DNA from 2 places in the Streptomyces sp. NPDC004752 genome. Region 1 is predicted to be linked to the other one. Evidence: riboswitches for the same ligand, from Rfam matches in the RefSeq annotation. Region 1 holds a riboswitch; the other holds the start of a gene.

Region 1 (7,179 bases):
GGATGCGAACGGTCACGCTCATGCGAGGCCAGCCTCTCGGAAGGAGTCCAGGTTGGGGCGGATGGTGGCGGTCAGGCCGGTGCCGGCCACCGCGTCGAGGGTCTTGAGGCCGTCGCCGGTGTTGAGGACGACCGTGGTGAGCGCGGGGTCGAGGACACCGTCCTCGATCAGCTTCTTCGTCACACCCACGGTGACGCCGCCGGCCGTCTCCGCGAAGATGCCCTCGGTCCGCGCCAGCAGCTTGATCGCCTCGACCACCTGCTCGTCCGTCACGTCCTCCACGGCGCCGCCGGTGCGGCGGGCGATGTCGAGCACATAAGGGCCGTCGGCCGGGTTGCCGATCGCCAGGGACTTGGCGATGGTGTTCGGCTTCTGCGGGCGGACCACGTCCTGACCGGCCTTGAACGCGGTGGACACCGGCGAGCAGCCCTCGGCCTGCGCGCCGAAGATCTTGTACGGCCGGTCCTCGACGAGGCCCAGCGCGATCAGCTCCCGCAGTCCCTTGTCGACCTTGGTGAGCTGGGAGCCGGAGGCGATCGGGACGACGATCTGGTCGGGCAGCCGCCAGCCGAGCTGCTCGCAGATCTCGTACGCCAGGGTCTTGGAGCCCTCCGCGTAGTACGGCCGCAGATTGACGTTGACGAAGCCCCAGCCCTCGCCGGCCGGATCGCCGATCAGCTCGGAGCAGAAGCGGTTCACGTCGTCGTAGTTGCCCTCGATGCCGACGAGATCACCGCCGTAGATCGCGGCCATGACGACCTTGCCCTGCTCCAGGTCGTGCGGGATGAACACACAGGAGCGCAGTCCGGCGCGGGCCGCCGCGGCGCCGACGGCCCCGGCGAGGTTGCCGGTCGAGGAGCAGGACAGGGTCGTGAAGCCGAAGGCGCGCGCCGCCTCCAGCGCCTGGGCGACCACCCGGTCCTTGAAGGAGTGCGTCGGGTTGCCGGAGTCGTCCTTCACATACAGGCCGCCGGTGACGCCCAGCTCGCGGGCCAGGTTGTCGGCCTGCACCAGCTTGGTCCAGCCCGGGTTCAGATTGGGCTTTGCGGCCACGTCCGCGGGGACCGGCAGCAGCGGCGCATAGCGCCAGATGTTCGCGGGACCCGCCTCGATCGTCCGACGCAGCTCCTCGGTGTCGTACGCCGAGAAGTCGTAGGCGATCTCCAGCGGGCCGAAACACTCCTCGCAGGCGAACACCGGTCCGAGTGGCACCCGGTGGCCGCACTCGCGGCAGCTCAAGGCCGCGGCGGGACCGAGGTTCGCGGACTGGTTCGTGGTGCTTGCAACGGTCTGCACAGCCATGTGAGGCGAGGCCCTTTCTCCTCATCTTCCTCACGACGCATCTCGCCGTGAGACGGATTTGGCACCTTCCCTAGCCGGGAGCCTCGCGGAAACGATCGACTGGTGCAGCGATCCTTACGAGTACCGACTGGAGGGTTGCCGGGGCTTCATCGGGCCGTGTCCCTCTGCCCCTCTGGATGAGCTGTATGCGGTTGTGAACGCCGAATGGCCCCGACATGCGATGGCCATCCGCGTTGTTCAAGACTGTAACCGAAGGCCAGGACAGTTGAGATAGTCGTCCGAACCGCGAGATGGATCACACCCGCGCCCGGTGTGATCACGACAGTGAGGAGCAGCCGACCGTGCTGGAAGAAGTCGAGCGCTGGCTGGCCACCCGCTCCTGGTCGGTGACCGACCGCCCGCTGCACACCATCCTCGCCGCGAAACAGCGCACGGGCCAGTCGGTCTCCGTCGTGCTGCCCGCGCTCAACGAGGAGGAGACGGTCGGCGACATCGTCGCGGTCATCCGGCACGACCTCATGCGCCAGGCGCCGCTGGTCGACGAGATCGTCGTCGTCGACTCGGGGTCCGCCGACCGCACCGCCGAGGTGGCCGCCGCGGCGGGCGCCCGGGTGGAGCACCGCGACGCCATCCTGCCGCGGCTGCCCGCCGCACCCGGCAAGGGCGAGGTCCTGTGGCGCTCGCTGCTGGTCACCGGCGGGGACATCGTCTGCTTCGTCGACGCGGACCTGCGGGAGTTCTCCACCGACTTCGTCACCGGGATCGTGGGCCCACTGCTCACCGACCCGGACATCGACCTGGTCAAAGCCATGTACGACCGGCCGCTGGCCGGCGCGGCCGGCCAGGGCGGCCGGGTCACCGAGCTGATGGCCCGCCCGCTGCTCAATATGCACTGGCCGCGGCTGGCCGGTTTTGTGCAGCCGCTCGGCGGCGAGTACGCGGCCCGCCGCTCGCTGCTGGAGCAGCTGCCGTTCCCTGTCGGATACGGCGTCGAACTGGGCATGCTGATCGACGCCCTGCACCTGGTGGGCCTGGACGCCCTCGCCCAGGTCGATGTCGGCGTGCGCAAGCACCGGCACCAGGACGGGCAGGCGCTGGGCCGGATGGCCGCCTCGATCTACCGCACCGCCCAGCTGCGGCTGGCCCGCGGGCATCTCGTGCGGCCCTCCCTCACCCAGTTCGAACGGGGCGAGGACGGCTTCGAGCCGCGCACCCACCCGGTGGACACCGAGGAACGGCCGCCCATGGTGGAGATCGCGGAGTACGCCGCCCGCCGGGTGGCCTGAAGCCGAAGGTGTGCTGTGTTCGGCCCACCCGGGGAGCCGACCGTACGTTTGAGCGTTTGTGGGCCGGGCTAGGTTGAGGCGTATGGCTTCCACGCAGGGTGCTGCCCAGGTGCTGGTCGCGTCCAACCGCGGCCCGGTCTCGTACACCGTCCAGCAGGACGGCACGCTGGTCGCCCGGCGGGGCGGCGGTGGGCTGGTCTCCGGGCTCTCGGCGATCGGGCCCGACGCGGACGCGCTGTGGGTGTGCTCGGCGCTGTCCGACGGCGACCGTGAGGCGGTGCGCCGCGGGGTCGGCGAGCCCGGCGTGCGGATGCTGGACATTCCGGCCGACGTGTACGCCGACGCCTACAACGGCATCGCCAACTCGGTGCTGTGGTTTGTGCATCACATGCTCTACCAGACCCCGCTGGAGCCGGTCTTCGACGCGGAGTTCCGGCGGCAGTGGGTGTCCTACCGGGCCTACAACCGGGCGTTCGCGGAGGCGCTGGCCCAGGAGGCGGCCGAGGGCGCGGCCGTCGTCGTGCAGGACTACCATCTGGCGCTGGCCCCCAGGATGCTCCGGCAGCGCCGCCCCGACCTGCGCATCGGCCACTTCTCACACACCCCGTGGGCGCCGCCGGACTACTTCCGGCTGCTGCCCGACGACATCGCGGCCGAGCTGCTCGCCGGGATCCTCGGCGCGGACCGCGCGGCGTTCCTCACCCGGCGCTGGGCGGACGCCTTCACCGACTGCTGCCACGCGGTCCTCGGGCCCGGTATCCCGGCCGGCACCCGCATCGGTGTGCACGGTCTGGGCGCCGACGCGGACTTCCTGCGGGGGCGCGCGCACGAGCCGGACGTGGCCGAGCGGATGACGGCGCTGCGGACGGAGATCGGCGCGGGCCGCAAGACGATCGTGCGGGTGGACCGCACCGAGCTGTCCAAGAACATCGTGCGCGGACTGCTGGCGTACCGGCAGTTGCTGGCGGACCGCCCCGAGTGGCGCGAGCGGGTCGTGCACCTCGCCTTCGCCTACCCCTCACGCCAGGACCTGGCCGTGTACCGGGCGTACACGGCCGAGGTACGGCGCATCGCGCAGGAGATCAACTCGGTGTACGGGACGCCGGGTTGGACGCCGGTGCTGCTGCACGTCGAGGACGACTTCGCGCGTTCGCTGGCCGCCTACCGGCTGGCCGACGTGGCCCTGGTGAACCCGATCCGGGACGGCATGAACCTGGTCGCCAAGGAGGTGCCGGTCGTCTCCGACGAGGGCTGTGCGCTGGTGCTGTCCCGGGAGGCCGGGGCGTACGAGGAGCTGGGCGAGGACGCGATCACCGTCAACCCGTACGACATCGGAGGCACGGCGGACGCCCTGCACCGGGCGCTCACCCTGCCGGCGGAGGAGCGGGCGGAGCGGACCAAGCGGCTGGCCGCCGCGGCCACGGCGCTGCCGCCGGCCCAGTGGTTCCTGGACCAGCTGCACGCGCTTCAGGCCGGTGGGTCCACCGGTCGGTCCAGCTGAGCGGCGAGCGTCCGCAGCAGCCGCACCACCCCCGCCGGGCCGTCCACCACCAGGTCGGCGCGCTCGGCGAGTTCGGGCACCTCGCTGCTGCCGCTGCACACCAGCAGGCCGGGCACGCCGTCGGAGCGGAGCTTGTCGACGGCCGCGAAGGCGGGCAGGTCACCGAGGTCGTCGCCGCCGTACAGCACGGTTTCGGCGCCGGTCTCGCGGACGTACTCCAGCAGGGCGACGCCCTTGTCCATGCCGGGCGGGCGCAGTTCGAGGACCAGGCGGCCGGGCTCGACGATCAGGCCGTGCCGGGTGGCCAGGTCGACGAGGGGGCCGCGCAGCGCCTCGAACGCGGCCTGCGGATCCTCGGCGCGGCGGGTGTGCACGGCGACGGCCCGCCCCTTCTCCTCGATCCAGGTGCCCCGCCAGGCGCCGATCCGGTCGAGGAAGCCGGGCAGTTCGGCGCGGACGGCGGCGACGCCGGGGTGCGGGGCGGGGGCGCTGACGGTGCCGCTGACCGCGTCCCAGCGTTCGGCGCCGTAGTGGCCGAGGACGACGAGGTGCGCCAGGCCGGGTACGCCCGCGAAGCCGCCGTAGCGGACCGCGACCCCGGCGGGGCGGCCGGTGACCACCGCGACGGAGGCCACCTTCGGGGCGAGGGCGGCGAGCGCGGGTACGGCGTCCGGGTGCGCGCGGGACTGCTCGGGGTCGGCCACGATCGGCGCGAGCGTCCCGTCGAAGTCGAGGCCGATCACCGCGGTGCGCGGCCGTGCGAGCAGTGCGGCCAGCCCGTCCCGCCCGGCGCGGGTCACGGGCGTCGGAAGCGCGTCCTGGGGGTCGGTCGAGTCCGTCGTATGGGTGCCCATGAACCGACCCTATCCACCCGAACCGTCCCCCACGCCTGCCAAGCCGTCCCGGCCGCAGCCCCACGCATGGCATGAACCCTTGTTCTATTGGCACTGGGGACGGGGGGACGGTTCAGTGTTGGGTGCGGCGGGTTTCGCGGACTCGGCGTAGGCGGTTGACCGTCACCGGGTCGTGGGACAGTGCGCGCTCGTCGTCCAGCAGGGCGTTCAGGAGCTGGTAGTAGCGGACCGGGACCAGGCCCAGTTCCTCGCGTATCGCCCGTTCCTTGGCACCGGGTCCCGCAAAGCTCCGGCGCTCCAGCGCGAGGATGGCCTGTTCGCGTCGGCCCAGTTCGTGGCGGTCGTCCGGTTCCATGGGTGAACGGTAACGCCGGGCACCGACGGCGGCTCCCGGCTCCGGAACGGGCGGCGCTCCACCGCGTAAGTGGACTAGACCTCTTATGGGTCCCCGGTCCACACTGTTCCCCGTGAGACATGTCATCGCCCTCGACGTGGGCGGCACCGGGATGAAGGCCGCCCTGGTCGGGGACGACGGCGAGCTGCTGCACCAGGACCGCCGCGCGACCGGGCGCGCACGCGGGCCCGAGGCGGTCGTCGAGGGCATCCTCGGCTTCGCCGCCGAGCTGCGCGCCCACGGCACCGAACGGTTCGGCGCACCCGCGGTCGCGGCCGGCATCGCGGTGCCCGGCATCGTCGACGAGGCACGCGGCGTCGCCGCCTACGCGGCCAACCTGGGCTGGCGCGACGTACCGCTGCGCGCCCTGCTCACCGACCGGCTCGGCATCCCGGTCGCGCTCGGCCACGATGTGCGCACCGGCGGCCTGGCCGAGGGCCGGATCGGCGCGGGCCGGGGCGCGGACCGCTTTCTGTTCGTGGCCCTGGGCACCGGCATCGCGGGCGCCATCGGCCTCGACGGCCGGGTGGAGGCGGGCGCGCACGGCTTCGCGGGCGAGATCGGCCATATCGTCGTACGGCCCGGCGGGACCGCGTGTCCGTGCGGGCAGCGCGGCTGCCTGGAGCGGTACGCCTCCGCGGCGGCTGTGAGCGAGGCATGGGCGGCGGCCTGCGGGGAGCCCGACGCGAACGCCGCGGACTGTGCGCGGGCCGTGGCGTTGGGTGATCCGAGCGCCGTCCGGGTCTGGCAGGAGGCGGTGGACGCGCTGGCCGACGGGCTGGTCACCGCGCTCACCCTGCTGGACCCGCGCACGCTGATCATCGGCGGCGGGCTCGCCGAGGCGGGGGAGACCCTGTTCCGGCCGCTGCGGGACGCCGTCCGGCGCCGTGTCACCTTCCAGAAACTCCCGCCGATCGTCCCCGCCGCCCTGGGGGACACCGCCGGCTGCCTGGGCGCGGGGCTCCTCGCCCGGGATCTCCTCGAAACCACTGCCCCTTCGGAGGTAACCGCCTGATGGCCCCCAGTACGGTTCTTGCCGGCGCCCGGGTGGTGCTGCCCACCGGGATCGTGACCGACGGACGTGTGATCGTTGAGGGTACGAGGATCGCGGCCGCCGCCCCCGCGAACGCCGAGGTGATCGACGTACGGGGCCACTGGCTGGTGCCCGGCTTCGTCGATGTGCACAACCACGGCGGCGGGGGCGCCTCGTTCTCGGGCACGGCCGACGAGATCCTGACGGCCATCCGCACCCACCGGCTGCACGGCACCACCACCCTCGTCGCCTCCACCGTCACCGAAGACATGGACTTCCTGGTCAAGCAGGCCGGGCTGCTGTCCGAGCTGACGGAGCAGGGCGATCTCGCCGGGATCCACTTCGAGGGCCCGTTCATCTCGCCGTGCCGCAAGGGCGCGCACTCCGAGGAGCTGCTGCGCGACCCGGACCCGGGGGAGGTGCGCCGGCTGATCGACGCGGGGCGCGGCCGGACCCGGATGGTCACCCTCGCCGCCGAACTGCCGGGCGGCATCGACTCCGTGCGGCTGCTGGCCGAGCACGGCGTCATCGCCGCCGTCGGGCACACGGACGCGACGTACGAGCAGACGGTGGCGGCGATCGACGCGGGCGCGACGGTCGCCACCCATCTGTTCAACGCGATGCCGCCGTTCGGCCACCGCTCCCCCGGCCCGGTCGCCGCCCTGCTGGCGGACGAGCGGGTCACGGTCGAGCTGATCAACGACGGCACCCACCTCCACCCGGCCGCGCTGGAACTGGCGTTCCGGCACGCGGGCGCCGGGCGGGTCGCGTTCATCACCGACGCGATGGACGCGGCCGGGATCGGCGAC
Region 2 (7,179 bases), on a different contig from region 1:
ACAGGAAGAGCTGGACGGACGGGTCTATGCCGCCCGAGCGGTACTGCGCGCTGGCCATGGTGCCCAGGCCGTCGCGCAGCTTGTTCAGGTCCTCCTGGCCGCGGGCGACGCTGTCCTGGATGGTGGAGATCTCCTTCTGGAGTTTCTCCTGCTTCTCCTTGGCCCCCTTGTACTTCTCGGTGGCCTGTTCCGCCTGCTCGTAGAGCTTGTCGACCTTGGCCTTGACCTCGTCCTTGCTCAGCTTCTCGCTGGGAGCCGCGTTGGCGGCCTGCGAGCTCAGGGCTACGGCAGCGGCGGCTGCGGTGGTCAGCACGGTCACGCGCGTGCGACTCGGCTGCTTCGGTCGACGATGGGACGCCACGGAGACGGGCTCCTTCTTTTGAGTGATCACCCGTGTGGAGGTTCGAGCCGACCCTAGTGACCCAGTTGTGATCAGTTCAAATCCTCAGAGGAAAAAATCCGTCACTCCATGCATTCTTTGCCCACAACTCACATGCTGTGATGTCCGCTTGACGCTACGTTGCGTGACACTTGGGCTAATTCCGGCATCAAACGCATACGTTGGCGTTCACGACAGTCGCTTGAGAAGCATCGCAGAAGCCACCGGCCGGGCGCCCGCACGGGCGACGCCGTCGGCCACCTCGCGATCGGTCGAGGCGACGATGACCGGCCGGCCGGGCGGCTCGGCCCGCACCAGCTGACGGATCAGCTCATCGGCCGTGACGCCCGGCTTGGAGAACAGCACCCGCACCCCGCGCGGCGGGGCGAGCAGCACCGGGGCGGCCAGTTCGGCGCCGTCGAAGACACAGGTCACCTCGGCGCCGGTCTGCGCGGCGAGCTGCGAGAGCTGGCCGAGCAGCCGCAGCCGCTGCTTCTCCAGCGGCATCTGCGGATAGCCGGTCTTGGTGACGTTGTAGCCGTCGACCACCAAGTGGGCCTGGGGCAGGGCGAGAAGCTGGTCCAGGACGGCCGGATCGTGCTCGGACAGCGCCCGTGCGGCGATGTCCTTCGGGGTCATCCGGCCCGGCTCCACCGCATCCACGGTCTCGGCGGGCCGTACCGAGACGGGCGGCAGCGCCAGCTCACGGCGCAGGCCCTGGGCCGCGTCCAGGACGGTGTCGAGCAGCAGCCGCACCCGCATGTCCTCGACGCTGCGCCCCTCCCGGGCCGCCCTGCGGCTGGCCTCCAGGGCGGCCTCGACCTCCCCCAGGCGGGCCTTGAGCCGCCGGGTCTCGCTCTCGGCGGCCGAGACCTGCGCCTGCGCCTCGGCACGCACCGCCTCGATCTCGCTCTGCGCCTTGCGCAGGGCGGCGTCGCCCCGCTTGACGTCGCTGAGGGCCGCGCGGAGCTTGCGGTGCAGCGATTCGGCCTCCCGCTTCGCCGACTCCAGCTCGGCGCGCAGCCGTTCGGTCTCGGCCCGGGTGTGGTCGCGGGTCCGCTCCAGCTCCGCGCTCAGCCGCTCCAGCTCGGCCCGGCTCTCCTCGTCGGCGCGCTCGGCGTCCGCCCGTTGGGCCTCCTCGCCGGCCGCGGCCACCAGTTTCACCCAGCCCGCCGGGCGCAGTACATAGGCCGCGGCCGCCACATCGAGCGGGTCCGCGGCCGGGGGCGGCGAGCCGGAGTCGAGGGCGCCGGACAGCTCCGGCTGCGCCTCTCTCAGCTTCTCGCCGATGCGCTGCCGGAACAGCGGATCGGACTCCAGGGCCGCGGCCATCGCGTTGCCCGCGAACTTGGCTCGGCGATTCGGGGCAAACCGGGCATACTGCCGCAATTGGCTGGGCAGTTCACCGATCGTCAGACCACCGAAGCCGTCCGACACGATCTGTACGACGCGGCGTCGCACACCGTCGGGCAGCGGACGGTCAAGCACCTCGGCGGTGCCGTCGCCCGGCCCCCCGCCTGCGGTCTCCGCCATCCGTCACACCCCAAGGTCCGTGCGGGGCCGCCTCCTGCGCTCAGGAGTCGGCGCCCGGCCTGTCCACCAGTTCCACCTGGTCCATCGCGTTGCACCAGCGGCAGCGCACCGACTCGATGGTCTCACTGACCACCTCACGCTCCTCGACCTTCGGCTCGCCCGCGAGATCGAGGTGGATGTACTCGACGACCTTCGATGCGCGGGTCACATCGAAGCGGGTGAGGTTGCCGCAGAGGGTGCAGCGCCATCGGGTCGTGGCGGTCGGCAGGGGAACCGGCATCGTGACTGTTCGCTTCCTTCCAGTGTCCGTGACACGCCGTCTGCCCGGCGTGTGTGGCTCGTAACCCTACGGCCTGGCGGGTCCTCGTCGCCCGTTCGTCCACGGCGGCGAGGCGATCTGTGCTACTGCGTGCCGTTACGTCATGCTCTGTATTCATGATCAGCAACTGGAGCGCGATGGCCGGGCGGACCTGCAGAGCGGTCCGTGGCTCGTCGGCGCCGATGACGCACGCCCTGATCGCCCTGTGCTGTCTGATCTTCGTGATCGGGCCCGCGTCCGGGTTCAATCCGACGTACGGCACCGGTGACGGGCTGGCGGCCGCGCAGCGGGCGTACTTCCGGCGCTGGGGTGTCGTCCCCGCGAACCTGTTCGACGGCCCGGCCGGGGAGGCGCTCACCCCCGCCACGGCGCTGTTCGTGCACGGCAGCTGGGTGCATCTGCTCGGCAACATGCTCTTCCTCTATGTCTTCGGGGTGATGACCGAGGAACGGATGGGCCGCGTGCAGTTCACCTTGTTCTACGTCGGCTGCGGCTATCTGGCGCTGATCGGTTACGCGGCCGCCAACGCCGGCTCCCAGCAGTCCCTGGTCGGTGCCTCCGGGGCGATCTCCGCGGTGCTCGGGGCGTTCCTGTTCCTGTTCCCCGGCGCCCGTGTCACCAGTCTCCTCCCCTTCCTCTTCTTCCTCCCGCTGCGCTTCCCCGCCTGGGTCGTACTGCCCTTCTGGGCGGCGCTGCAGTGGGCGGAGGCGCGGCAGGCCACCCAGGGGCCCGGGGTGGCCTACCTGGCCCACCTGGTGGGCTTCTCGCTGGGCTTCGTCCTCGCGTGGGTGCGGTTCGGGCGTCGGGCTAGAGTGAAGGCCGCCCCAGCTCCGGCTCCCGAGGGAGAGAAACAGCCGTGATCACCGCGATCGTGCTCATCAAGACCAGCGTGGACCGGATCCCCGAGATCGCCGAGCAGATCGCGGCGCTGGACAGCGTCAGCGAGGTCTTCTCGGTCACCGGCACCTACGATCTGATCGCCATGGTCCGGGTCGGCCGGCACGAGGACCTCGCCGAGGTCATCCCCGGCCGCATCAGCAAGATCCAGGGCGTGGAGGCCACGGACACCCACGTGGCCTTCCGTACGTACTCGCAGCATGACCTGGAAGCGGCCTTCGCCATCGGCCTGGACAACTAGGCGCTAAGCGCTCCGCTGGGAAAGCCGCGATGTGCCGTCGATCGGCTGCGGCGCCGTCGTGGCTGATCGCGCAGTTCCCCGCGCCCCTCCGGGGGCGTCTGCCAGCCGTTGGCTCCCGCGCCATCGTGGCTGGGCGCGCCGTTCCCCGCGCACCCCTCCGGGGGCTTCTACGTGCTGGTATGTCGTGCGGGTTCGTTCCCCGGCGGGGGCGCTTGGGTGTTGGGTCAGGCTGCGGGGACGCAGCGGCCGTTCTCCGTGTGGTACTGCCACTTCGCGCCGTCCCGGATCAGCTGCTTGACGGCGTTCACGAACCGGTCGACGTGTTCGTCGGGCGTACCCGCGCCGAAGCTGACGCGGATCGCGTTGAGGGACTTCTCGCCGGGCGCGGCCTCCGGCGCACCGCACTCCCCCTGGGACTGCGGGTCGCTGCCCAGAAGAGTGCGGACGAGAGGGTGGGCGCAGAAGAGCCCGTCGCGGACGCCGATGCCGTACTCGGCGGAGAGCGCGGCCGCGAAGTGGGAGCTGTTCCAGCCCTCGACCACGAAGGAGAGCACGCCGACCCGCGGCGCGGCGTCGCCGAACAGGGAGAGGACCCGGACCTCGGGGACCTCGGCGAGCCCCGCGCGAACCGTGTCGATCAGGTGCCGCTCGCGGGCGACCAGGGTGTCGAAACCGGCTTCCGTGAGGGCCTTGCAGGCCGAGGCGACGGCGTAGGCGCCGATCACGTTCGGCGAGCCGGCCTCATGGCGGGCAGCCGTCTCGTGCCACTCCACGGCCACGCCCCCGTCCGCCCGCCGGGTGACCGTACGGCTCGCCCCGCCGCCCGCGAGATACGGCTCGGCCGCGCGCAGCCAGTCGGCGCGTCCGGCCAGCACACCGGCACCGAACGGGGCGTACAGCTTGTGTCCGGAGAAGGCGACCCAGTCGACGTCGAGATCCCGCACCGACACCGGGTGGTGCGGGGCGAGCTGGGCGGCGTCCAGGACGATCCGGGCGCCGTGCGCATGGGCGACGGCGGCCAGCTCACGCACCGGCCACAGCTCGCCGGTGACGTTGGAGGCACCGGTGACGCAGACCAGGGCCGGGCTGTCGGGGCCCGAGCCGGTCGAGCGAAGCCGAGCGCTGGGGGAACGGTCGGCCAGTGCCGCCTGAAGGGTCGCGACGGCCTGCGCCGGGGTGCGCGGGGCGTCGAGGTAGCTGACCTGGGCGTCCTTCCAGGGCAGCAGCGAGGCGTGATGCTCGGTCTCGAAGACGAAGACCTGGCAGTCGGCGGGGAGCGCGGACGCCAGCAGGTTGAGCGAGTCGGTGGTGGAGCGGGTGAAGATCAACTGGTCGTCGGGGCGGCAGTCCAGGAACTCGGCGACGGTCGCGCGGGCGTTCTCGAACAGGTCGGTGGACAGCTGCGAGAGGTAGCCGGCGCCGCGGTGCACGCTGCCGTAGTAGGGGGCGTAGGCGGCCACGTCGTCCCAGACGCGCTGGAGGGCGGGGGCGCTGGCCGCGTAGTCGAGGGCGGCATAGGTGACCTCGCCGCCGGTGACGAGCGGCACGGTGACATCGCGGCCGAGGACGGGCAGCGGGGCGCAGAGCGACTGGGCGGAGGCAGCGGTGGAGACGGACATGGCACAACTCCCGTGAATGCAGGCGGAATTCACCACGCGAGCACAGCTGCGTCGGGCAGGGCTCGGCGTGGGAAGGGGTGAAAGGGGTACGCGGAGGCGGGGCTCTGCGGCCCTATCGCATTCGCTTGCTCACGAGAGGCTCCCTCGACGACCAGGACCCCTGGGCTGCATCACTCAGCAGAGTGCGAGGGGTCCGCGCTTGCCGCAGACCTCGCTGCCTACGGCCTGGTCTTCACCCGGGGCACCCCGCCACGGACGGAGGGTTGCCGGACAGTCGGCCGGGGCCGAATGACTGTCGCTCATGACCTGGAGACATCCTGCCACACGATCTTCTGTGCGCAAGGCGTGGTCCGCATCCTGGACCACGCCTTGAGGCACAGCGCCGTACGAGGGTTCAGGCGTGGGTGGCGGCGGCCCACCGTTCGAGCGTCCGCCGGGCCGCGCCCGAGTCGATCGACTCGGCTGCCTTGGCCATGCCGGCCCGGATCCGCTCCACCAACGGCCCGTCCCCCGGTTCCAGGGCCACCAGTGCCGCCGCCGAGTTCAGCAGGACGGCGTCCCGCACCGGGCCCGTCTCGCCGTCCAGCAGCCGCCGGGCCACCCCGGCGTTGTAGGCGGGGTCGGCGCCGCGCAGCGCCGCCACGGGCACCAGGTCGAGGCCGACCTCGCGCGGGTCGAAGACCTCCTCGGTGATCTTGCCGTCGCGCACCCTCCACACCCGGGAGGTGGCGGTGATCGTCAGCTCGTCCAGGCCGTCGTCCCCGCGGAACACCAGCGCGGACGAGCCGCGCTCGGCCAGCACCCCGGCGATGAGCCCCGCCATCCGGGTGTCGAAGCAGCCGATCGCCGAGGCGGTGACCCGGGCCGGGTTGGTCAGCGGGCCGAGCAGGTTGAACGAGGTCGGGATCCCCAGGTCGCGCCGGACCGCGCCGACGAACCGCATCGAGGGGTGGAAGGCGGCCGCGAAGCAGAAGGTGATCCCGGCCTCCTCGACCACCCGCGCCACGCGTTCGGGCGTCAGATCCAGATTGATGCCGAGCTGTTCGAGCACATCGGAGGATCCGCTGGCCGAGGAGGACGCCCGGTTGCCGTGCTTGACGACCTTGGCGCCGGTGCCCGCGAGCACGATGGCGGACATCGTCGAGATGTTGACCGTCTTGGCCCGGTCGCCGCCCGTGCCGACGATGTCGACGGCCGGCCCGGGGATGTGCAGCGGCTTGGCATGCTGGTACATCGCCTCGACCAGACCGGTGATCTCCTCGACCGTCTCCCCCTTGGCCCGCAGGGCCACCAGGAAGCCGGCGATCTGGGCATCCGCCGCCTCGCCGGACATGATGCGGTCCATGGCCCACGCCGTGTCACGGGCGCTCAGGTCCTGCCCGCCGAGCAGGGTGCTCAGCAGCTCGGGCCAGGAACGGCCCGCCGCGGTGTCGCCTCCAGCGGGGGTCACAGCGCTCATCAGCCGCTCCGGTCGTCGCAGATCGTCGTCATGTACGGATCGACTCCACCCTATCCACCCGGCGGACGTGCGAGGGGCCCCGTCCGGTGTTCGGACGGAGCCCCTCGCACGTGGTGTGGCGTGCGCAGCGATCAGTGGTGGCCGTGGCCGCTCGTGATCTCCTTGTACTCCTCGACGGTGGGCTTCGGGATCTGGGCGTCCTCGCCGTAGTAGGCGTCGCTGAGCTTGGCGCGCAGCTTCTCGGAACCCTTCACCTTCCGCTCGACACCGTTCTCGTCGACCGTCGGGCCGATCTCGGCCGGCTCGTACTGGTGGTGGGCCGTGAGGGTGTGCAGCTGCTCCTGGCTGAGCGGCTCGTGGACCTCGATGAACTCACCGTGCGGCAGGCGCTTGATGATGCCGGTCTCGCGGCCGTGCAGCACCTTGTCGCGGTCCCGGCGCTGCAGGCCGAGGCAGATCCGCTTGGTGACGATGAACGCGATGACCGGTCCGGCGAAGAAGAAGATCCGGACGAACCAGGTGACGGCGTTGATCGACAGATGCAGATGCGTGGCCCACAGGTCGTTGCCACCGCCGACCAGGGTGATCATGTAGATCGTGATCCAGGCGACACCGAACGCGGTACGGGTCGGGGCGTTGCGCGGGCGGTCCAGGATGTGGTGCTCGCTCTTGTCGCCGGTGACCCAGGACTCGATGAACGGGTAGACCGCGATCGCCGCCAGGACCAGCGGG

The links. Region 1 has a riboswitch for S-adenosylmethionine ahead of thrC (threonine synthase). Riboswitches for the same ligand answer to the same signal wherever they lie in the genome.
Region 2: it holds a riboswitch for S-adenosylmethionine, as region 1 does, so the genes downstream of both, ACWEKM_RS23020 (aminotransferase class V-fold PLP-dependent enzyme) here and thrC (threonine synthase) in region 1, are expected to answer to the same signal.

Annotation. Positions count from the first base shown of each region.
Region 1 is NZ_JBSGBN010000002.1:73,412-80,590, forward strand. Features, by position in the region: gene ACWEKM_RS01345 (MoaD/ThiS family protein) at 1-22, opposite strand, end outside; gene thrC (threonine synthase) at 19-1,302, opposite strand; SAM riboswitch class I at 1,321-1,485, opposite strand; gene ACWEKM_RS01355 (glucosyl-3-phosphoglycerate synthase) at 1,644-2,588, shown strand; gene ACWEKM_RS01360 (alpha,alpha-trehalose-phosphate synthase (UDP-forming)) at 2,671-4,089, shown strand; gene otsB (trehalose-phosphatase) at 4,056-4,943, opposite strand; gene ACWEKM_RS01370 (DUF3263 domain-containing protein) at 5,056-5,298, opposite strand; gene ACWEKM_RS01375 (ROK family protein) at 5,384-6,352, shown strand; gene nagA (N-acetylglucosamine-6-phosphate deacetylase) at 6,352-7,179, shown strand, end outside.
Region 2 is NZ_JBSGBN010000055.1:14,359-21,537, reverse strand. Features, by position in the region: gene ACWEKM_RS23045 (NlpC/P60 family protein) at 1-361, opposite strand, end outside; gene ACWEKM_RS23040 (NYN domain-containing protein) at 569-1,912, opposite strand; gene ACWEKM_RS23035 (hypothetical protein) at 1,953-2,192, opposite strand; gene ACWEKM_RS23030 (rhomboid family intramembrane serine protease) at 2,348-3,091, shown strand; gene ACWEKM_RS23025 (Lrp/AsnC family transcriptional regulator) at 3,088-3,369, shown strand; gene ACWEKM_RS23020 (aminotransferase class V-fold PLP-dependent enzyme) at 3,594-4,988, opposite strand; SAM riboswitch class IV at 5,179-5,295, opposite strand; gene trpD (anthranilate phosphoribosyltransferase) at 5,383-6,447, opposite strand; gene qcrB (cytochrome bc1 complex cytochrome b subunit) at 6,579-7,179, opposite strand, start outside.